DNA from 2 places in the Dactylosporangium sp. NPDC049140 genome. Region 2 is predicted to be linked to the other one. Evidence: riboswitches for the same ligand, from Rfam matches in the RefSeq annotation. Region 2 holds a riboswitch; the other holds the start of a gene.
What was found. A riboswitch is a leader RNA that binds a small molecule or an ion and turns the genes downstream of it on or off. The one in region 2 is predicted to bind glycine.
Positions count from the first base shown of each region.

Region 1 (11,277 bases), on a different contig from region 2:
CTCGACCTCGCCGAGCGACCCGCCGGGCTCGAAGGCGGCCCCGACCTCGGGCAGCTGGACGAAGACGATGTCGCCCAGCGAGTCCTGCGCGTAGTGCGTGATGCCGACCTTGAAATTGCCATCCCCGGCGGGGGCGAGCCATTCGTGTTCGGTGGTGTACCGCAGATCGTCGGGAATCACGTCAAGTCCTTCTTCGGTCGGCTGGCTATTGAGCGGGCTTGGCGTACTGCAGCGCACCGGCATTGTGCAACGCGTTGACGTGCACCGGGTCCATTTCGCGCACGGAAACCGTACCGCCGTGCTGGCGGACACTGTCCACGACCCCTCCCGGGATGTTCAGCGCCGTCCGCATGGTGTCCGGTCCTCCGATGACCGTGATCGTATACGGCGCGGTCACCGTCGTCCCGTCGACCACGAGGCGGCCCGCCTGCGGGGCGTCCACGAAGTACGTCGACGCCACGACGCGCACCGCGGGCCCGCCGGCCCCGGCGATCTGCATGGCCTCGGCCCCGGCCCCGCGCAGCTCCTCGATGGCGTCGAGCACGGTTTCGGATTTTATTGCCTCGGTACCCGCCATGAGGTCGATCTGCAAACCAGGCCCCTCGGCGGGGAGGGTCCCGGCGAGGATTCCGAGCTCGTCGGCGCGCTTGCGGGCCTCGGCCAGGGCCGCGTCGCGCCCCTGGGCGCCGGAGTCGAGCTGCCGCTGGGTGTCCTCGAGGTCGCCGATCTCGCTGCGGAGCCGGTCCTGCTGCGCGTCGAGGTCGGAGAGGATGCGCACGAGGTCCTCCGGCCGGGCGGAGGACAGCTCGGCGTCGCTGCCGCCGGCCTTGAACTGCACCGCGACGGCGAAGCCGAGCAGGGCCAGCAGCACGGCGATGACGAGGTTGGCGGATCGGCCCACGGCTCAGGCCCGGAACAGGTGCCGGCGGATGGCCGCCACGTTGCCGAAGATCCGCACGCCGAGCACGACGACGACCCCGGTGGACAGCTGCCCGCCGACGCCGAGCTTGTCGCCCAGGTACACGATCAGCGCCGCGACCAGCACGTTGGACACGAACGACACGACGAACTGCTTGTCGTCGAAGATGCCGTCGAGCTTGGCCCGCAGCGCGCCGAAGACGGCGTCGAGCGCGGCGACGACGGCGATCGGCAGGTACGGCTGCAGCCCGAGCGGCACCGACGGCTCGAGGAAGACGCCGGCCGCAACCCCGATGGCCAGGGCGATCACGGCGATCATCGGGTGGGACCTCCAGAGGGAGAGGGTGTCCGGGCGTACTTCAACGGCGGCTCGCCGGAGCCGGCGAGCGTCAGGTTCGTGCGTTTCTTCACGCTGAACTGCATCCGATACTCCTCGACGTACCGCTTGAACCGCTTCGCCGTGCCCGAGGCGCCGAACGTGTCGGCGATGTCCGGCGGCCCGATCGCGGTGACCTCGTAGGGGCTGGTCACCGGCCGGAAGTCGACGAGGATGACGCCGCCCGCGGCCCGGATCGTGCCGGTCGCGGTGAGCCGCTGGCCGTTGACCGCGACCGCCTCCGCGCCGGCCTGCCACAGCCCGTTGGCGATGTCCTGCAGGTCGCGGTCGAGCACGACGCCGAGGTTCTCCTGGGTGGTGCGGCCGGTGACCGGGTCGACCTGCGGCGGCGCGTCGGCGATGCGGACCGCCACCCCGTCCCCGGTTACCTTGCCGGTGCCGGTGCCGGCGGCGAGGTCGCGCAGCCGGGCGGCGCTGTCGCCGTCGGCGAGGGCGTCGTCGCGGGCCCGGTCCACCTGGGCCCGCAGGTCGGCGGCGCGCCGCTGCAGGTCGTCGGCGGTCTGCTGGCGGGAGCGCACGTCGGCGACGAGGTCGTCGCGGGCCTTGGAGGTGCCCGGGGCGGCCTGCACCACCTGGTGGTACGCCACCGCGAACAGCAGGCCGATGGCCAGCATCGCCGCGGCCGTCAGCCACCGGCCCGACTTCGGCGGGGGCGCGTCCCCGCGGCGGGCGGCCGCGGCCGCGTACCCGGGGTCGAGCGGGTTGCGGAACAGCTCGCCGAGCAGGTCGTCGCGGCGCGGCGAGGTCACGACACGCCGGCGGCCGCGGCCCGCCCCGCGCGGACGTGCACCGTGGCCTGGATGACGTAGAAGACGGCGGCGACCCAGTAGAGGACGATGCCCCACCACAGCAGCGCCCAGCCGCTGGGCTGCGCCCACGAGCGCGCGGAGTCGGAGTAGTGCGCGAGCAGCATCATCGGGAAGCCCATGAGCAGCACCGCGGTGGCGGTCTTGCCCACGTAGTGCACCGGCGGCGGGCCGTGGCCGAGGATCCGCAGCACCACCAGGACCAGCACCATCACGGCCTCGCGGGCCAGCAGCGCGATCGTGAACCACCAGGGCACGACGTCCTTGAACGTCAGCGCGAACAGGGTGGCGAGGATGTACAGCCGGTCGGCGAGCGGGTCCAGCAGCTCACCGAGGCGGCTGACCTGCTTCAGGCGGCGCGCCGCGAACCCGTCGACCCAGTCGCTCAGCCCGCCGATGACGAGCACGGCGACGGCCCAGCCGGTCGCGTCGGTGGCGAGGAACAGGTACAGGAACAATGGCACGCCGAGCAGGCGCGTAAAACTGATGAGGTTCGGGACGGTGAGCACCGGCCCGAGACCCTGCCGGTCTGCCACGCCCGGAATGCTAACAGCCCGCACGGGTGACCTCGTGGAGGCGCTCGCGCCGCGCCGGGTAGCGTCGCGCCCCATGAGGCGGACGATCGCCGTTGTTCTGGCATTGGTACTGCAGGGCTGCTCGCACTCCGCGACCCGGCCCCCGGCCCCGCCGCCTTCGGCGGAGGCGTCGGCCCTCCCGGCCGCCGGGGGCGGGCTCGGGGCCGCGCCGGCGTCCGCGTCCGCGTCGTCCGCCAAGGCCGGTCCGTGCACGATCTTCCCGGCCGACAACGTCTGGCACGCCGACGTCTCCAAGCTCCCGGTACACCGGGACTCGGCCTCCTGGGTCGCGAGCATCGGCGCCGCCGCGCACGCCCACCCCGACTTCGGCACCACGTTCGGCATCCCGGTGACGAGCGTCCCGGCGGGCCAGGCCGGGGTGAAGGTCACCTTCGAGTACGCCGGCGAGAGCGACCCCGGCCCCTACCCGATCCCGCGCAACGCCCGCGTCGAGGGCGGCGCCGACGCCGGCGGCGACCGGCACGTGATCGTCCAGGACACCGCGGCCTGCAAGGCGTACGAGCTCTACAACGCCACCGTGCAGGGCGACGGCAGCTGGAAGGCGGGCTCCGGCGCCGTGTACGACCTGCGCGGCAACGCCCTGCGCAAGAGCGGCTGGACCTCGGCCGACGCCGCGGGCCTGCCGATCCTGCCCGGCCTGCCCCGGGCCGACGAGGCCGCCGCAGGGAAGATCGACCACGCCATCCGGTTCACCGCGCCGAAGACCCGCAAGGCCTTCATCTGGCCGGCCCGCCACGCCGCGTCCGACGCCACCGACGCGGCCCTGCCGCCGATGGGCGCCCGGTTCCGGCTCAAGGCGTCGGTCGACATCTCGAAGTACCCGCCGCAGGCCCGGGCGGTGGCGCAGGCGCTGAAGACGTACGGCGCGATCCTGGCCGACAACGGCTCCCCGTGGTACTTCACCGGCACCGAGGACGCGAAGTGGAGCAACACTCAGCTCGACGCGCTCAAGGCGCTCAAGGGCACCGACTTCGAGGCCGTCGATTCGTCGCTGCTGATGGTCGACGCCAACTCGGCCCGCTGCCGCCCGTGACGGGCTAAGTTCACCGCGTGACCCGCAAATCGAAGCCGATCACGGCGATCACGTACGCGGAAGTCCGCCGGATGGTCGCCGACGACCAGCCCGCGCTGCTGGCGGCGGCGGACCGGCTCATCACCGCGAGCCTCCTGCTCGCCCCGGCGGTGCTGGGCCCGCTGGCGGTACCACTGCTGGGACTGTTCGATCTCAAGAGCGACGCCGTGCGGCTGGCCGGTGACCTCGCGCGCGGCCTGGCCCGGCGCGGGGAGGGCTTCCTGCACCGCTCGGAGTCGCTCGCGGCCGCGCACCTGCTCATCACCCACACGGCGTTCTGGGCTGCGGCCGACGGCGAGCTCGGCGAGCTGCTACGCGCCGGCGACGGGCCCGAGACCCGGGAGTCCCCGGACGTTGCGGTGCCCGCGGCCGAGGAGGCGTACGCGGGCCTGCCGCCGGTGTCGCTGCCCCATCCGGCCGCCCGCTTCGCCGACGAGGACCAGCAGCGGCTGGCGATGTACACCGCGATGGCCGCCCGCCTCGCCGAGGGGGCCCGCGACTTGGGCGAGTGGGAGCGCGAACGGCTCCGGGCCGGCTGCGCGGCGCTGCCGGAGCTGGCCATGCGCCACTACTACGCGCAGTACCTCGACCTGATGCTGACCGGCCGCGACTTCTTCGCCTGGGCGGCCGCCTACGAGCACGCCAAGACCCAGGCCCTCGTCGTCGAGCAGACCGCCGCGATCGACTCCCGGCTCGGGCTGGTGCTCGCCGCCGTCGAGGGCGTCGACGTCGGCCTGCGCCGCCTCGCCGCGGCCCTGTCCGCCCCGGCCGGCCAGGTGCACACCGAGGTCACCACCGCCCTCGCCCTGGCCCACGAGCGGCAGGCGCTGGAGCCCGTCGTCGTCGACGAGTTCGAGACGCTGCGGTACCCGGCGCGCATCGACGCCTTCGTCCCGCAGCCCTACCGGGAGCTGCGCTACCCGGCGGCGCGGGTGAGCCTCGAGGACGAGCGGCTGTGGGCGGCGCGGCCGTACCGCGACGACATCGCCGCCGCGATGGTCCTCGCCCTCGAGTCGGCGTACAGCGTCACCGCCCCGCTGCTCGTGCTCGGCCACCCCGGCTCCGGCAAGTCGCTGCTCACCCAGGTGCTCGCCGCGCGCCTGTCCGCCGTCGGGCACCACGTGGTGCGGCTGGAGCTGCGCGACGCCACGCCCGGCACCCCGGTACAGACCCAGATCGAGGAGCAGATCCGCCGCGACTGCGGCCACGACGTCAACTGGGCCGAGTTCGGCCGCGCCCTCGCCGGGCGCCCGGTGCTCGTGATCCTCGACGGCTACGACGAGCTGCTGCAGGCCAACGGTCAGGTCTTCGCCGACTACCTGCAGCAGGTGCACGCCTTCCAGCGCCGCGAGCTCGACCTGGACCGGCCCGTGCGGATGCTCGTCACCAGCCGGGTCACGCTCATCGACAAGGCCGTCGTCCCGCCTGGCACCGCCGTGCTGCGCCTCGCCGAGTTCGACCACGACCGGCAGATCACCTGGGCGCGGCAGTGGAACGACCTCAACGCCGGGCATTTCCACCGCACCGGCGTGCGCCCGTTCACCCCGCCCGCCGCCCCGGGCCTGCGGGACCTCGCCGGGCAGCCGCTGCTCCTGCTGCTGCTGGCCATCTACGACTCCCAGGCCAACCAGCTCGCCGACACCGCCCTCGACCGCAGCTCGCTGTACCACAGCCTCCTGCGCCGCTTCGTGGAGCGCGAGCTGACCAAGGGCGCCGCGGCCGCCGCGGCCTTCCACGCCGCCGCCGAGACCGACCGGCGCGCGGCCGTCGAGCGCGAGCTCGACCGCCTCGGCCTCGCCGCCCTCGGCATGTTCAACCGGCGCGCCGTGCACATCAGCCGGGCCGACCTCGACGCCGACCTCGCCTACCACCGGGCGCTGCGCCGCACCGAGGGCGGAACCCTGAGCCCGGCCGACGCGGTGCTCGGCAGCTTCTTCTTCATCCACGAGTCCCGCAGCCGCTCGGGCGACCCGGACGACTCCAGCCGCGGCGCGGCCGCGTCCTTCGAGTTCCTGCACAACACCTTCGGCGAGTTCCTCACCGCCGACCTGATCCTGCGCCGGGTCATCCTGCTGGCCGCGCAGATCCACGTGTACCGCACCAGCCCGCTCCTGGCCGGCGACCTCGAGGCCAAGCTCGCCGACCCGGGAGACGAGTGGTACGCCGCGCTCGCCTTCGAGGCCCTGCACCACCGCCCCCTCGTCGCCCAGATGCTGCGCGAGTGGCTGCCCCACCGCCTCGCCGCGGACGGTCTCGACCCCGCCGGCTTCGCCTCGGCCCTGCACGCCCTCGTCGACCGGCAGCTCGCGCTGGTGCTGCACGCCTCGCCGCCGCGCTGGTTCACCGACGGGGCCGGCCGGGCCCCCTACCCGGGGCTGCCGCTGCTCGGGTCGCTGGCCGTCTACAGCCTGAACCTGGTCGTGGTGGCGGCGGTCCTCGACCGTCTGCCGGTCTCGGACCTCGCCGCCGACGACGCGACGTCGGACTGGGCCCGGCTGACGTCGCTGTGGCGCTCCTGGTTCCCGTCGAAGTCGCTGGTCGGCCTCGTGGGCGTGCTGCACGGCGCCCGTTCGCCCGGCGTCGTCGAGTTCACCCGCGCGACCGGGGTCGAGTACGGCGGGCCCGAGGTGGTGCGCGACGCCGTGTACGAGGCCGCGGTGGTCGCCGTCGGGCTGGCCGACGACCTGACGGCGGGCCTGGCCACGCTGGTGATCGGCCGCTCGGAGCCGGACGGGCGGCTGCTGCTGCAGCGGTCCCTGGACTTCCTGGACCGGGCCGGGTTCGACACGCGGTGGGAGCGCATCGCCCAGCAGACCCGGGAGACCGGGGTGCTGCCGGCGATCCCCGTTTCGGGCAGCAACGCGGCCCTCGCGGAGGCGTGCGCGCTCGGCCAGGACCGGGAGCTGCCGCGGCTGCGCCTGACCGGTTCCGACGCGCCGCCGATCGCCGCGGTGACCTGGGTGAAGGCGATTGCCGATCCGGCCTGGCGGCTCGCGCAGATGGTGGGCTCGCCCCCGACGGCGCCGTTGCTGCGGTCCTGCCGCCACATCGGCTGGGCCCACCCGTTCGAAGCCCCCGGCGGCGCCGACTTCGGCACGGCGGTCGAGTACGCGCTGCTGCAGCTCCTGATCGGCGACGGCCTGGAGGCCGCCGACGCCCTGGTGGCCGAGCGGATCGGTGCCGCGGGCGCTCTGGCCGGCCTGCCGGAGGACTCCTGGCTGGCCCTGCTGCGCGCCCTCGACCGGTTCCCGCGCACCGCGGCGGCGCTGGCGGCCGGCGCCGGCCGGGGCGACCGGCGGATCCTGACCCGGTTCGTGCTCGATCCCCAGGCCGCGGACGTGCCCGCGGTCCGGGATGCCGCCAACCGGGCCAGCACCGCCGTGCATGCGGTTCTGCTGCACGCCGCGCGCCGCCACGACGCCGCGGGCATGTTCGCGCGGGTGTTCAGCCTCGGCCCGGACACGGAGGCGGAGGCCCGGGAGGTGCTGGGCCTGCCGCGCGTGCCGTCCGCCGCCGACCCGGACGTGCTCGGCGACCTGGCGTGGCTGCGGGAGGCGCGGTTCGCCTAGTGGATCAGGGCGATCGTGAAGTCGGCGCCCTGGGGGTGGTAGGCGTGGTCGATCCGCCAGCGGTTGGTCAGGGCGGCGGCGAAGCGGCCCAGGACCGACGGGTCGGCGTACAGCTCGTCCTCGGCCCGGGCGGCGTCCGGGCGCTGGGCGCTGAGGAAGTTCGCGGCCACGGCCCGCCAGGAAATGTCGTACGCCTGTTCTAAAGTGTCGAGGTAGTAGAGCGGGTCGTCCGGGTCGGCGAACTGGAAGATGCCGCTGGCGAACACGTAGTCGTGGCGGCCTGGGGGCGGGGCGCCCAGGGGCAGCCGCGAGACGTTGGGGACGCCGCGGGCGGCGGCGCGCTCCACCATGCGGGGGTCCAGGTCGATGCCGGTGTACTGGAACGGGAGGTTCATGTCGCGGAGGTGGAAGTACAGGTCGCCGGGGCCGCAGCCCCAGTCGAGCACGGTGCCGCCCGCGTAGCCGGCGGCGCGGGTGAGGGCCTCGAAGCGGACGCGCTGGAGGGCCTCGCTGCCCCAGCCGGCCACCCGCCACGGAGGGCCGTCCAGCCCGGCGTGGAAGGCGGCGATGCGGTGGGCGCGGTCCTGCGGGGGCTCAGTCATGCAACGGCCGCGCCCCGGCGAGGATCGCGTCGACGGTCTCGGGCGGCGACTGGTCGGACGTGTCCAGCCACAGGCCGATGCGCGGGGTGCGCTCGCGCAGTTCGGCGTCGAGGGACTCGACGGTCCAGCCGTACGGGTCGTAGGCGGACTTCGCGCGGCCCGACTCGCGGGCCGACACGGCGGAGGGGGTGGGGCCGAGCGCGACGACGAACAGGGGGCGGGCCCGGATCGCGGCGACCATCGCCGGCAGGTGGGCCCCGAGGACCACGTCCTGCGCGACCACCGTGAAGCCGGCCTCGTGGTAGGTGTCGGCGGCGCCCGCGGTCAGGCGGTGGCGCAGGGCGAGCTGGGCGGCGGCCTCGGCGCTCGGGGCCGGCGTCATGTCGGCGCGGCCGTTGACGACCATGCGGCGGAAGGCGTCGCCGCGCAGGTGCACCGAGCGGGGGAGGCGCTCGGCCAGCGCCTGGGCGACCGTCGACTTGCCCGATGCCGGGATGCCCGTGATCAGGTACACGGCCGGGCCCGCCGTCATCGGGCCAGCCGGGTGCGGATCAGCAGGTCGTTCAGGGCCGGGGCGGCCGACGGTGCCGCGGGGAGCTTCGACGCGTCCCGGGCCGCCTCCAGGTCAGCGGTCAGCCTCGCCACGTCCGCGGCCAGGCGGGCCGGGGACACCAGCGACTCGGGCAGGGCGTGGTGCTCGCCGGCCTTCTTGGCCTCGATGAGGTCCGGGACGTACGGCAGGGTGTTGAGCACCCGCAGGTCGGCCTCGACCTCGCCGGTGCGCATGAGGTGGATGCCGGTGTGCAGGACACGCAGCGTGTAGAGGGCCGGCTTCAGCTCGCCCGTCTTCGAGTACAGCAGCCACTGGCCCGACGCGAAGCCCAGGTAGTGGCGGGCGTGCTCCGGGGTCAGGCAGTGCGGGGCCAGGGCCTTGAGCTGCTCGTGCAGCGGCGACGTGCGCACGAGCAGCGGGGAGAGCAGCTGTTCGAGGACGTAGCCGTTCGGGCGCAGCAGCAGGCGGATGAACTTCGCCAGTTCCTGGCTCACCACGTCGAGCTCCATGCCCTCGCGGACGCCGCCCGACTCGACCGTGCCGGGGCCGGTCTCCAGGCCCACCACCTCGTCCAGCGGCAGGATGTGGCACGCGCGGAGGTCGAGGTCCGAGTCCACGGACGCGAAGCCGTACAGGTGGGCGCCGCTCACGGTGGCGAACGCGAGCGGGTAGGGGTGCTCGTCGGCCACCTCGCCGGCCCAGGCCGGGATGCCGTCCGGGATCGGGGGAGGGGCGGCCGGGGCGGGCTCCCGCGGTACCGCCGCCGGGGCTCGCAAGGCGAACAGGAAGCGCTCCACGGCGGCGCGGTCCGGCTCCTCCGGCAGCTTCGACTCCGACTCCGCGGCGGCGAGGTCGGCGGACAGGGCGGCCGCCAGGGCCTGGAACTCCTCCCAGCTCAGCTCGCCCCGGCGGATCGCCAGGAGCTCGTCGCGCCGGGCGGACACGTCGACCAGGACCTCGCCGGTGCGCAGCACGTGGGCGCCCGCCCGCAGCAGGCGGGCCATGTGCATCGCCTGCTTCCAGCGCACCTCGCCGGTGCGGGCGCGGACCGACGTGAGCTTGTTGAGCTGGTCGCGGGCGTAGTCGCCGTAGGTGCGGGCCGCCCGGCGGGACAGGAACGCCGGGCGCAGGTCCAGCAGCGCCCGGCCGGCGTCGGTGACGTGCTCGACCAGGGGCGACGACAGGCACTCCCACACCGTCGGGTTCGCGGCCAGGGCCAGGGTGCAGGCCCGCTCGACCTCCCACGAGAACTCCTCCGGCCGCGGGCCCTCCACGTGCGTGGGCGGCTTGTCGAGGGACCAGAAGGCGTCGGTGGGCGCCTGGAACACGCCCCGGCGGTCGGTGTCCGAGGCCGGGCCGTCGAGCCCGTACGCCCGGGAGCCGACGACCGCCGAGTAGATCGTGTGCTTCGCCACGATGGTCAAGTCCTGCACAGTTGGTAGGGTAGGCGTGCCGGCAATACCCGCGTGGGAGAGACCGCTGAGCACGTCAGCGGCGCCGAAGGGGCAAATCCTCCCCGGAACCTCTCAGGCAAAAGGACCGCTGCGGGTTGGCACCTCTGGAGTCTTCGACAGAGGGGGAGGAGCGTGTCCGCCCCTGCCCCGAGACCCAGAGAGTGCGCCCATGACCAGTTTTGCCGCGCGGCACATCGGCCCGAGCGCCGACGAACAGGCCCGCATGCTCAAGACCGTCGGGTACGAGACGGTCGAGGATCTCATGACCGCCGCCATCCCGGGCTCGATCCGCTGGCACCAGCCGCTCGACCTGCCGCTCGCCGCGTCCGAGGCCGAGGTCCTGGCCGAGCTGCGGGCGCTCGCGTCGGCGAACCGGCCGCTCGTGTCGATGATCGGCCTCGGGTACTACGGCACGCACACGCCGCCGGTGATCCTGCGCAACGTGCTCGAGGACCCGTCGTGGTACACCGCCTACACGCCGTACCAGCCGGAGATCTCCCAGGGGCGGCTCGAGGCACTGCTGAACTTCCAGACGGTCGTCGCCGACCTGACCGGGCTGCCCGTCGCCGGGGCGTCGCTGCTCGACGAGGCGACCGCGGCCGCGGAGGGCATGACGCTCGCCCGGCGCTCCTCCAAGGTCAGATCCGAGGTGTACGTCGTCGACGCCGACGTGCTGCCGCAGACCCTCGCCGTCATCCGGACCCGCGCCGAACCGCTCGGCATCGAGGTGCACGTGCTCGACCTGGCCGCCGAGGAGCTGCCCGAGGCGTTCTTCGGGCTGCACCTGCAGTACCCCGGCGCCTCCGGGGCCGTGCGCGACCACGAGGCCCTGATCGCGCTCGCCCACGAGCGGGGCGCGATCGTCACCGTCGCCGCCGACCTGCTCGCCCTGTGCGTGCTGCGCGAGCCCGGCGCGATCGGGGCCGACGTCGCCGTCGGCAGCGCCCAGCGCCTCGGCGTGCCGATGGGCTTCGGCGGCCCGCACGCCGGCTACATCTCGGTCCGCCAGGGCCTCGAGCGCACCCTGCCCGGCCGCCTGGTCGGCGTGTCCCGCGACGCCGGCGGCGCCCCCGCCTACCGCCTCGCGCTGCAGACCCGCGAGCAGCACATCCGCCGCGAGAAGGCGACCAGCAACATCTGCACCGCGCAGGTGCTGCTCGCCGTGACCTCCAGCATGTACGCCGTCTACCACGGCCCCGACGGGCTGCGCGAGATCGCGGCGCGGACCCACGACATGGCCGTGCGCCTCGCCGCGGGGCTGCGGGCGGGCGGGGTGGCCACCGAGCACGGGGCCTTCTTCGACACGGTGA
Region 1 covers NZ_JBEZDS010000046.1:55,860-67,136, forward strand. Annotated here, with positions in the region: gene gcvH (glycine cleavage system protein GcvH) at 1-180, opposite strand, end outside; gene AB0B76_RS45775 (DUF881 domain-containing protein) at 206-901, opposite strand; gene AB0B76_RS45780 (small basic family protein) at 905-1,237, opposite strand; gene AB0B76_RS45785 (DUF881 domain-containing protein) at 1,234-2,064, opposite strand; gene AB0B76_RS45790 (CDP-alcohol phosphatidyltransferase family protein) at 2,061-2,657, opposite strand; gene AB0B76_RS45795 (hypothetical protein) at 2,731-3,750, shown strand; gene AB0B76_RS45800 (ATP-binding protein) at 3,768-7,358, shown strand; gene AB0B76_RS45805 (class I SAM-dependent methyltransferase) at 7,355-7,960, opposite strand; gene AB0B76_RS45810 (AAA family ATPase) at 7,953-8,492, opposite strand; gene AB0B76_RS45815 (nucleotidyltransferase domain-containing protein) at 8,489-9,235, opposite strand; partial or broken gene AB0B76_RS45820 (nucleotidyltransferase domain-containing protein) at 9,284-9,937, opposite strand; glycine riboswitch at 9,972-10,065, shown strand; gene gcvP (aminomethyl-transferring glycine dehydrogenase) at 10,137-11,277, shown strand, end outside.
Region 1: linked by a shared signal. The riboswitch ahead of gcvP (aminomethyl-transferring glycine dehydrogenase) and the one ahead of AB0B76_RS12330 (L-serine ammonia-lyase) in region 2 are both predicted to bind glycine.

Region 2 (11,277 bases):
CGGCCTGCAGGGCCAGGACCTTGTCCAGCTCCTGCTCGCGGTGGCGGCGGCGCAGGGAGCGCTCGAGCTCGCGGCGCTCCTCGGCCAGCAGGGCCTGCGGGTCGCGGGAGCGGGCCAGGGAGAAGTACAGGTCCAGCGCGATGCCCGCGGCCCAGAACCAGTACCGGTTCGCGTCGTGCAGGGCGAGGGAGGCGACCCACGGCAGCACCCCGATGGCCTGCTGCACGCCCGGCCACTCGGTCATGACCCGGTTCTCGCGCTTGAACGAGCCGATGCTGAGCAGGCGGCAGCAGAGGTAGGCGATGACGAACGGGCCGGCCGTGCCGCGCTCGACGATCGGGATCGAGGCGGCCATCACGGCGATCCCGAGCATCGCCAGGAGCATGGAGCGCTGCCGGGTGCGGATGCCCGACACGTTCGCGTACAGGGTGAACGCCGTCCACACGCTCCACATCGCGTAGTACGCGAAGGCGAAGAGCACCACCTTCTCGCCCGTCACGTCCTCGTGCAGCAGGTGCGCCAGCTGCGCGACGGCGGCGACGATGACGAGGTCGAAGAACAGCTCCAGCCAGGTGGCGTGGCGTTCCTCGGCGTTTGCCGGGGTGGACATGATCGCCACCCTAATCGACCGAGACGGTCTCCAGCTCCCGGGCGGGCGGCAGCGCGTGCTCACGCAGGCCGATGCGTTCGTGCAGGCGCCGCAGCGGGCCGGGGGCCCACCAGTTGAAGCGCCCGAGCAGCGTCATCGTCGCCGGTACCAGCAGGCAGCGCACCACCGTCGCGTCGATCACGACCGCGGTGAGCAGGCCGAGCCCGACCTGCTCGATCTGGCCGAGGTCGGCCGCGGCGAAGCAGGCGAAGACCACGACCATCAGCAGCGCGGCGGAGGTGATGATCCGGCCGGTGTGCTGCAGGCCGCGGCGCACGGCGGTGTCGGTGTCGTCGCCGCGCTCGACGTACTCCTTGATGCGCCCGAGCAGGAAGACCTCGTAGTCCATGGAGAGCCCGAACGCGAAGGCGAACACGATCACCACCACGAACGGGTCGAGCCCGCCGACGGTGAGCGTGTGCAGGACCCCGGAGCCCCAGCCGTGCTGGAACACGGCGACCATCACGCCGAAAGTGGCCCCGAGGGACACGACGTTGGCCAGCACGGCCTTCACGGGTACGACGAGCGACCCCGTCATCGCGAACAGCAGCAGCACCATCGCCACGAGGGTGACCGCCACGGCGCCCGGCAGGTCGTCGACGATCAACCCGACCAGGTCGATGAGGATCGCGGCGTCGCCGACCACCCACGACTGCACCCCGGCGGGCCGGTCGGCGCGCAGCCGGTGCACGAGCCCCTGGGCCGCCTCGTCCTCGGAGCCGCCGCGCAGCGCGAGGTCGACCGTCGCGACCCCCTCGCCCGCCGGCTTGGCGGGCTGCACGCCGGCGACGGCCGGGTCGGACGCCCACCGGGCGGCGTACGCGTCGAGCGACTTGGCGTCGGTACGGGCGACGACGGTCACCACCGGCCGGTACGCGCGGCCGAAGCGCTGGCCGAGCTCGTCGGCGACGCGGGCCGACTCGATGCTGCGCGGCACGCCCTCGAGCCGGGGAAGCTTCAGCGTGAGCCCGAGCAGCGGCGACCCGGCGGCCAGCAGCACCACGGTGGTGCCGAGCGCGATGAGCACCGGCCGGCGCTGGACGATCCGCGACAGGTTCGCGAAGAACCCGCGCTCGTCGGTCCGCTGGGCGCGGGCCCGGGGCCGGATCCGCTTGTGGCACACGCCGATGAGCGCGGCGGTGAAGGTCAGCGCGGTAAGCATCGCCACGACCGCGATCGACACCCCGCCCGCGCCGAGGGCGCCGAGCTGGTGGACCGAGAACATCATGAGGCCGGACAGCGCCGCGGCGACGGTGAGCGCACTGAAGAAGATGGTGCGCCCCGCGGTCGCCCAGGCCCGGCCGATCGCCTCCGGCGGCTCGAAGCCGGCCGCGACCTCCTCCCGGTAGCGGGCCACGAGCAGCAGCCCGTAGTCGATCGACAGGCCGAGGCCGAGCAGGGTGACCACGGTGACGACGTTCTGGTCGAGGTCGGTGACCCGGCTGAACGCCCACAGCAGCGGCATGGCCGCGGCCACGGACACCACGGCGGCGAGCACCGGCAGGCCGGCCGCGACCAGCCCGCCGAAGACGAACACGAGCACGATCAGGGTCAGCGGCAGCGAGACCAGCTCGGCGCGGCCGAGGTCCGCCTTCTGCGCGCCGCGCACGTCGGCGTTGAGGGCCGGGTTGCCGCCGACCTCGACCGTGGCCTGCGGTACACCGGCCGCCGCGAGATCGGCGTCGACCCGGTGCAGCCGGGTGCGCAGCGTCGCCAGCACACCGTCGCGCTCGCCGGTCTCGAGCTTGGCGAGGGTGACGACGATCAGCAGGGCCTGCCGGTCGCCGGCCACGTAGGCGGCGGCCGGCCCGGCGGGCACGGAGAACGGGGTGGCCACCGTGGTCACGCCGGCGGAGCGGCCGAGGTCGGCGGCCGCGGCGTCGACGGCGGTGCGGACCGCGGGGGCCTGCGGGTCGACGTGGTCGACGAGGCCGATGACCGTGCCGCTGGAGTCGTTGCCGGTCGCGACGGCGTCCAGCCCGTCGATCGCCTCGACGTGCTTGGGGTTGGTGGGGTCGGCGATCGCCCGGAAGACCGGCCCGAACGCGAGCCCGCCGAGCACGACCACCACCAGCCAGACCCCGATCACCGACCAGCGGTGCCGGAAGCAGAACCGACCGATCCTCGCCACCACGCCGAGCGCCATGCCCGAAAGCTTCTCATCAGCACTCGATCACGGTGACGGCCAGGCCGCCGCGGGCCGTCTCCTTGTACTTCACCGACATGTCCCGGCCGGTCTCCCGCATGGTGCGCACGACCTTGTCCAGCGTGACGTGGTGCGCGCCGTCGCCGTTGAGCGCGAGCCGGGCCGCGTTCACCGCCTTGACGCTCGCGATCGCGTTGCGCTCGATGCACGGGATCTGCACCAGGCCGCCGACCGGGTCGCAGGTCAGGCCGAGGTTGTGCTCGAGGCCGATCTCGGCGGCGTTCTCGACCTGGCCGGGCGAGCCCCCGAGCGCCTCGCACAGCCCGGCGGCGGCCATCGCGCAGGCCGAGCCGACCTCGCCCTGGCAGCCGACCTCGGCGCCGGAGATCGACGCGTTGCCCTTGATGATGATCCCGACGGCCGCGGCGGCGAGCAGGAACCGGACCACGCCGTCGTCGTCGGCGCCGGGCACGAACCGGCCGAACTTGGGAAGCACTGCGTAGTGCAGGACGGCGGGGATGATGCCGGCCGCCCCGTTGGTGGGGGCGGTGACGACCCGGCCGCCGGACGCGTTCTCCTCGTTGACGGCGAGCGCGTAGAGGTTGAGCCAGTCCATGACGTACAGAGGGTCCGACATATCCGATTTTTCGCTTAAGCTAGCAAAGAGGCGCGGCGCCCGGCGGCGCACCTTCAGGCCACCCGGCAGCACGCCGGCCGGGCGGGTGCAGCCGCTGTGCACGCACGCCTGCATGACCGACCAGATGTGCAGCAACTCGGCGCGGATCTCCGCCTCGGAGCGCCAGGACAGCTCGTTGGCCAGCATCACGTCGGAGATCGAGCGGCCCTCGCAGTGGGCGAGCAGCTCGGCGCCGGTGGTGAACGGGAACTTCACCGGGACGTCGGCCTCGGCGATGCCGCCGTCGGGGCCGACCACGAAGCCGCCGCCGACGGAGAAGTACGTGCGGGTGAGCAGCTCCTCGCCGCTGTCGGTCCACGCGGTGAAGCGCATGCCGTTGGGGTGCTCGGGCAGGGAGCGGCGGCGGTGGAGCACGAGGTCGTTGTCGACGCTGAACGGGATGTCGTGCTCGCCCAGCAGGGCGATCCGGCCGGCGCCGCCCGCCTCGGCGTCGGTGTCCACGGTGGCGGGGTCGGCGCCTTCGAGGCCGAGCATGACGGCCTTCGCCGAGCCGTGGCCGTGCCCGGTCGCGCCGAGCGAGCCGAAGAGCTCGGCCTTGACGCGGCCGGTGCGCGGCAGGAGCCCGTCGCCGGCCAGGCGGGCGGCGAAGCGGCGGGCGGCGCGCATCGGCCCGACCGTGTGCGACGAGGACGGGCCGATGCCGATTGAGTACAGGTCGAACGCGCTGAGCGTCATGGAGGCTCCTAGTGAGGTCGGGCCTCCCCGCTCTGTCATCGAATGCCTGAGAGCTTCACCGCCGGGGCGGCTTGCACCGTGGGCGCGGGACGCGACGTCCCGGCTTTCCAGAGTTGCCTCCCCGCGGCGGTACATGGGCCTGAGAGATTCTCGGGGAGAGTTGCTCCTTCGGCGCCCCTTGCGTCACAAGGGGGCTCTCCCGTCGCGGGTCGAGCGGCGCGTATTCGGTTGTCGGGCCGACCGTACTACGGGGCCCAGGGCGCGGCAACGGCCCACGTGATGTCGGGGACGAGGCTGCCGGCATTGTCCTGGGCCGCGCTGCCGCCGGGCGTGGCCAGCCACAGCTCGGCGTTGATGTGGCGCAGGTAGGAGCCCGGGAAGTTCCAGGACGCCAGCCGCACCCCGCCCGGGGACGTGCGCGCGCACCACGTCGCGTCGGCGCGCATCAGGGCGGTACCGTCATCGGCGCTGATCTTCGCGCGGCCGTTCTGGTGCCGCAGGTAGTAGGCCGGGTAGTTGCGGGACTGGAGGCTGTAGCAGCCGCCCGCCAGGCCGGGCACCACGCGCCAGGTGGCGTCCTGCTTGAGCAGCTGGTCGCTGGCCGACGACACCGCCTCGGTGTAGCCGAGGCCGTTCATGTGGCGCACGTACCGCGTCGTGCAGCACGCCGTCGTGGCCCGCAGCGAGACGTAGGAGCCGGACGGCAGCGTGGCGGGCGCCCCGTCGTCGCCGGCCGAGCCGGGCACGGCGGCCAGGGCCGAGGCCCAGCGCGCGGCCATCTTGTCGTAGCCGGCGCGCGTCGGGTGGACCCCGTCGGCGAGGTCGCCGGTGTTCAGCGCGGCGTGCATGTCGACGAAGTGGACCTTGGTTCCCTTGCCGTTCACGATGCCGGGGATGGTGGCGTTGAACGCGTTCGCGGCCGACTCCCGCCCGGCGTCGGCCAGCGGGATGATCGAGGCGACGAACACGTCGGCGCCGGGCGCGGCCGCGCGCACGTGGTCGATGAGCGCGGACAGCCGCGCGGGGGCGTTGCCGGGGTCGTAGCCCTGGATGACGTCGTTGGTGCCGAGGTGGACCAGCACGCTGCGGGGCGCGGTGGACGACACCCAGGCGGCGGCGCTCGCGTCGACCTGGTCGATGCGCCAGCCGGGGTGCCCCTCGTGGTCGTGGTCGGGCAGGTCGGACGGGCCGTTGAACTGGGAGCCGACGAAGTCGGCCGGGTGGCCGGCGGCGGCCAGGGCGCGCCACAGGTTGATGCGGTACCCGCCGGGCACGTTGAAGCCGTCGGTGATCGAGTCGCCGAGGGGCAGGATGCGCACCCCGCCGTTCGACTCGGCGTGGGCGGCGGCCGGCACGGCCAGGAGCGCCGCGACGGTGGCGGCCGTCGCGGCGAGTGCGGTGAGCAGACGACGCATGAATCCGACGTTATGTGTGTGATTCATTGTTGTAAATATTTGAATTTTGTTCGTCGGGTACAATTGGCGTTGGAACTCCGAATTCCGCCCCCGAGATGGACGTCGCAGATGGGGGCGGGACCTCGCAGCAGTCGCGGGGAGGAGGTGGCGACAGCACTGTTTGCTGCCCACCTACAGGGAGTACCGAATCATGGATCTTGGCCTTGGCCTGCCCATCAGCGACCCCGCGCGGCTGCCCGAATGGGCCCGCCGCGCCGAGGCGGCCGGCTTCGCCACCGTGGCGCTGCTCGACCGGCTCGCCTACGACAATCCCGAGCCGCTCGTCGCCCTCGCCGCCCTGGCCGGCGCCACCACCCGAATCCGGCTGCAGACCGAGGTCCTGCTCGCCCCACTGCGCGGCACCGCGCTGCTGGCCAAGCAGGCCGCGACGCTCGACCTGATGTCGGGCGGGCGCCTCACGCTCGGCGTCGGCATCGGCGGCCGCGACGACGACCACGCGGCCGCGGGCGTGCCGATCGACCGGCGCGGGCCGATCATGGACCGGATGCTCGCCGACCTGCACGACATCTGGGCCGGGCGGGCGTACCCGCAGACGCCGGTCGGCCCCGCCCCCGCCACGCCCGGCGGCCCGCCGCTGCTCATCGGCGGCTTCGCGCCCGCGGCCCTGGCCCGGGTCGCCCGCTATGGCGCCGGGTTCCTGTGCGCGGCCCCGCTGCAGTGGGCCGGCGGTCTCGTGCGCACCGTGCACGACCAGTGGGCCGAGGCCGGGCGCACCGGCCGCCCGCGCCTGGTCTGCCAGATCAACGCCGCGGCGGGCTCGCCCGAGTCGATCGCCCGGGCGCGGCGCGCGGTGGCGGAGTACTACGCGTTCACGGGCCGCTCGGGCTGGGGCGACCCGGTCACGGACGCCGGACAGCTCGCCGACACCGTTGCCGCGTACCGCGACTTCGGCGCCGACGAGCTGGTCCTGTACTGCTACGGCGACGACCCGGCCCAGATCGAGCTGCTGGCCGAGACCGTGCTCTAGCGCTGCACGCGGGCGCCGGCCCCGGCGACCAGCGCCTCGACCTCCTTCAGGCTCGCCATCGAGGTGTCGCCCGGGGTGGTCATGGCCAGGGCGCCGTGGGCCGCGCCGTACTCGACGGCGGTCTTCACGTCGCCGAACGTCATCAGGCCGTAGATGAGGCCCGAGGCGAAGCTGTCGCCCCCGCCGACCCGGTCCAGGATCTCCAGGGCCGGACGGTGGGTGGCCTCGGCGAAGTCGCCGTCGGCCCAGGCGATCGCGCCCCAGTCGTTCACGGTGGCGGTGTGCACGCCGCGCAGGGTGGTCGCGACGACCTGGAAGTTCGGGTACGCCGCGACCGCCGCCGCGATCATCGTGCGGAAGTTCGCCGAGTCCAGCTCGCCGCCGTCGATGTCGGTGTCGGGCACCTCAAGGCCGAGGCAGGCGGTGAAGTCCTCCTCGTTGCCGATCATCACGTCGACGAAGCCGGCCAGGCGGCGGTTCACCTCGCGGGCCCGCTCCTGGCCGCCGATCGCCTTCCACAGGCTCGGCCGGTAGTTGAGGTCGTACGAGATCACGGTGCCGTGCCGGCGGGCCGCGGCCAGGCACGCCTCGATCGTGTCCGGGGTGGTCTCGGACAGGGCCGCGTAGATGCCGCCGGTGTGCAGCCAGCGCACGCCGAGCTCGCCGAAGAGGTGCTCCCAGTCCACGTCGCCCGGGCGCAGCTGGCCGGCCGCGGTGAGCCCGCGGTCGGAGACGCCGACGGCGCCGCGCACCCCGAACCCGCGCTCGGTGAAGTTCAGGCCGTTGCGGACGGTGCGGCCGATTCCGTCGTACGGCACCCACTTCACGAACGCCGTGTCCACCCCGCCCTGCAGGATCAGGTCCTCCAGCAGCCGGCCCACGTCGTTGTCGGCGAACGCGCTGACGAGCCCGGTGCGCAGCCCGAAGCAGCGGCGCAGCCCGCGGGCCACGTTGTACTCGCCGCCGCCCTCCCAGGCCCGGAACTGCCGCGCGGTGCGGATGCGACCCTCGCCCGGGTCGAGGCGGAGCATGACCTCGCCGAGCGAGACGAGGTCGTAGCGGCACTCGGCCGCCGGCCGCACGGTGATCATCGGGTCTGCTCCAATGCGTCTCGGGTGCGGCTGGTGACGGCGTCCCAGTCGCGGGCGGCGAGCAGGTCGGGCGCGACCATCCAGGTCCCGCCGACGGCCAGCACCGACTTCACGGCGAGGTAGTCGGCGAGGTTGCCGGTGTTGACGCCGCCCGTGGGGATGAACCTGACGGAGCGGAAGGGAGCGGCGAGGGCCTTCACCATCGGTACCCCACCCAGCTGCTCGGCCGGGAAGAACTTCACGGTGTCCAGGCCCGCGTCGAGGGCCTGGATGATCTCGCTCGGCGAGGCGACGCCGGGGAACACCGGCACGCCGTGCTCCTGGCAGCGCGCCACGACGGCGGCGCTGAAGCCGGGGCTCACGACGAACTTCGCGCCCGCCGCCACGGCCCGGTCGACCTGCGCCACATTGAGCACGGTGCCCGCGCCCACGAGCATGCCGGGGCGGTCGCTCATGGCACGGATGGCGTCGGCCGCGGCGGCGGTCCGGAACGTCACCTCGGCGCAGCCCAGGCCGCCGGCGACGAGGGCGTCGGCCAGGCTCGCGGCGTCGGCGGCGTCCTCGAGCACGACGACCGGCACGATCTTCCCGGTGGCAATGACTTCTACGACGGTGGGGTGTTCAGTATGCTGAACGTCGGTCACGTCCGTGACCATAGTGCATGGGGGGCCGCGTGACCACACCCGTCAAATCAGCGGACCGGACCCTGGACATCCTGGAGGCGCTGGCCGCCGCGGGCCCGTCGACGCTGTCGGAGCTCACGCGGCTGCTCGACATCCCGAAGAGCAGCCTGCACGGCATCCTGCGCACGATGGCCGCCCGCGGCTGGATCGAGGCGTCCGACACCCGCTTCCGGCTCGGGCTGCGGGCGCTGCAGGTCGGCGCGGCCTACCTCGACGCCGACGACACCGTGGGGCTGCTCGCCGGCATCCTCGACGACCTGGCCGCGCGCTTCGGCGAGACCACGCACCTCGGCCGCCTCGACGGCCGCGACATCACCTATGTCGCCAAGCGGGAGTCGGTGCATCCGCTGCGGCTGTACTCCGCGATCGGCCGTCGCCTTCCCGCGCACGCGACCGCGCTGGGCAAGGTACTGCTCGCCGGCCGCCCCCTCGCCGAGGTCGACGCACTGCTGCCCGACCCGCTGCCGGCCCTGACCCCGCACACGATCACGGACCGGGCCGCGCTGCACGCGGAGCTGGCCTCGATCCGGGCGGCCGGCTACGCCGTGGACCGCGAGGAGAACACCGAGGGCATCGTGTGCGTGGCGCGGGTCGTGCCGATGCGCGAGCCGGCGACCGACGCGATAAGCCTGTCGATCCCCCGCACGCGGGTCTCTCCGTCCACAGTGGACGAAGTGGCGGCGGCGCTGTCGGAGGCGGTTTCCAAGGCCGCCAGCGCGCGACGCTTCCTGTAGGCCCTGTCGTCCCAGCGCGTGTTTCAGAAGTGGCCGGGCTGCGTGGGGTCGCGGCGTGGCGGTGATCGATAACTGAAGAGGTCTCGGGTAGATGGTTCAGCGCGCCGTGGCGGGACGTCGACTCCACGACCAGCCGCGCACATCAGCACGCCGCCGGCGCCCGCCGCGACGGCCACCTGCGGCAGGAGCCGCCCGGCGGGGTCCATGAGCCCGCCGACCACGCGCTCGGCCGATCCCGCGGCATCACCGCGTGCATCCCCAGCAAGGCCGATCAGGCCGCCCGCGTTCGACCCGATCCGCTGCCGACAGCGCCACGCCGTCGAGTGCGGCATCATGATCCGTTACACGGTGACTCCAGTTGACGGGTTACACCTGCCTTGAGCATGCCGGACACGGACCGTGACGCCGGCCGTCCACGACGCCGGTCGTCCCAGCCATTCGCTTCTGCCGAATTGAGTGCGTAGTTCGGGTATCGAGTCTGATCTGGGACTCGCTCATAGGAGCGTGTCTTCGCGCCGCGTTTGGACGCGAACCGGCATCAGGAAGGATCAGTATTCGGCAGCCGACTCGATCATCGGCATAAAAGCCTTCACCAAAGGCTCGAAGTTGAGATGAAACTGCAACTCCATTGAACTTCCCAAATTTTGTTTATCGTAGTATGATAGATGCGGTTCATCTGACGTTTCTGTTAGCGTCGCCCGTCATGGATGTTGAACGCTCTTTCCCCTCATCGGGACAATCCTCCGAGCCGCCTGCCGCACCCACGACGATCGCGACCCGCACCGTGTCCTACAGCGACGTCGATACCTCATTGACCGGCGTTCTCGTATGGAACGAAGCGCAACCGCGCCCGAAACCCGGGATCCTGCTCATTCACGGTGGCGCCGGCCTCGACCAACACGCACGGGATCAAGCACACCGCTACGCCGAACTCGGCTATGCCGTCCTCGCCTGCGACATGTACGGCGACGGCATCGCGGGCGACCGCGCGCGAGTCATGGCATGCCTCACCGCCCTGCGCGACAACCCTGCCCTGCTGGTCCGCCGAGGCCAGGCCGGGCTAACAGCACTCGCGGACTGCCCCGAGGTGAGTGGGAACCTGGCCGCCATCGGCTTCTGCTTCGGCGGCATGGCCGCCCTGGCGCTGGCCCGGTCGGGCGCGGACGTCGGCGCCGTCGTGAGCATTCACGGCAGCCTGACGACAAACAAACCCGCCGAGCGCGGCACAGTCACGGCGAAGGTACTCGTCTGCCACGGCGCATCGGACCCGCACATCCCGATCGCCGACGTCGTCGCATTCGCTGATGAGATGAGCCGTGCGGACGCCGATTGGCAGCTCAACATCTACGGCCAGGCCATGCACGGCTTCACGCACAAGCACGCAGCGCCGGGCTCGGTTCCCGGCGTCGCCTACGACCGGACCGCCGACGAGCGCTCGTTCGACGCTACTCGCACGTTCCTTGCCGCAACGCATGAGGAAGGCTGACGGCGCATTGGTCGTCGGCACGCGGATGATGGAAGGTGAAATGGCCTCTTACCTCATTCGTGAAATCGGCGCTGCGCACTCGACGCACTCCTCTGCCGCTGACCGCGCGTCTTCACCGGCATCGAGGATCGCTTCCCCGGCGATAGGACGGCACGCTGGTTGCGCACTGTGACGGCAGAACAGGAGAGATCCGGCCGATTGTCACCCGTCAAGTGAAGCCGATGTGTAACGGATCAACTGGAGCCCGACAGCCATCAGCGAGGGGCTCGGACCAGACTTATGAAACGGACCCTAGCCGGCAAGCAGGGCGGAAACCTGCGGCGAGTACGTCGAGTGCAGCACCAGGGCCGCGCCCCCGATCACGGCCGCGTCGTCGCCCAGCGGGGACAGGGCCACCTCGACGTCGCGAATGCGCCGCGCGATGGCCCGCTCCCCCAGCGCCCGCACCACCGCGCCGCGGAACTGCGTCTCCACGTGGCGGATGCCGTGCCCGCCGAGAATGATGAGCTCCACGTCGACGATGTTCACCACATTGACCGCGACCGCGGCGAGGCGCTCGGCGGCCCGCCCGATCACCCCGGCGGCGAGCTCGTCGCCGGCCGCGGCCGCCCGGCACAGGGCCCCGTGATCCACAGTGGACGGTGACCGCCGGTAAGCCTTCGTGAGAGCGCTCT
Region 2 covers NZ_JBEZDS010000006.1:22,763-34,039, reverse strand. Annotated here, with positions in the region: gene AB0B76_RS12340 (low temperature requirement protein A) at 1-610, opposite strand, end outside; gene AB0B76_RS12335 (MMPL family transporter) at 621-2,795, opposite strand; gene AB0B76_RS12330 (L-serine ammonia-lyase) at 2,812-4,167, opposite strand; glycine riboswitch at 4,285-4,379, opposite strand; gene AB0B76_RS12325 (AbfB domain-containing protein) at 4,413-5,582, opposite strand; gene AB0B76_RS12320 (LLM class flavin-dependent oxidoreductase) at 5,773-6,609, shown strand; gene AB0B76_RS12315 (sugar kinase) at 6,606-7,700, opposite strand; gene eda (bifunctional 4-hydroxy-2-oxoglutarate aldolase/2-dehydro-3-deoxy-phosphogluconate aldolase) at 7,697-8,344, opposite strand; gene AB0B76_RS12305 (IclR family transcriptional regulator) at 8,374-9,117, shown strand; partial or broken gene AB0B76_RS12300 (IS5/IS1182 family transposase) at 9,234-9,365, shown strand; gene AB0B76_RS12295 (dienelactone hydrolase family protein) at 9,821-10,603, shown strand; gene AB0B76_RS12290 (ROK family transcriptional regulator) at 10,895-11,277, opposite strand, start outside.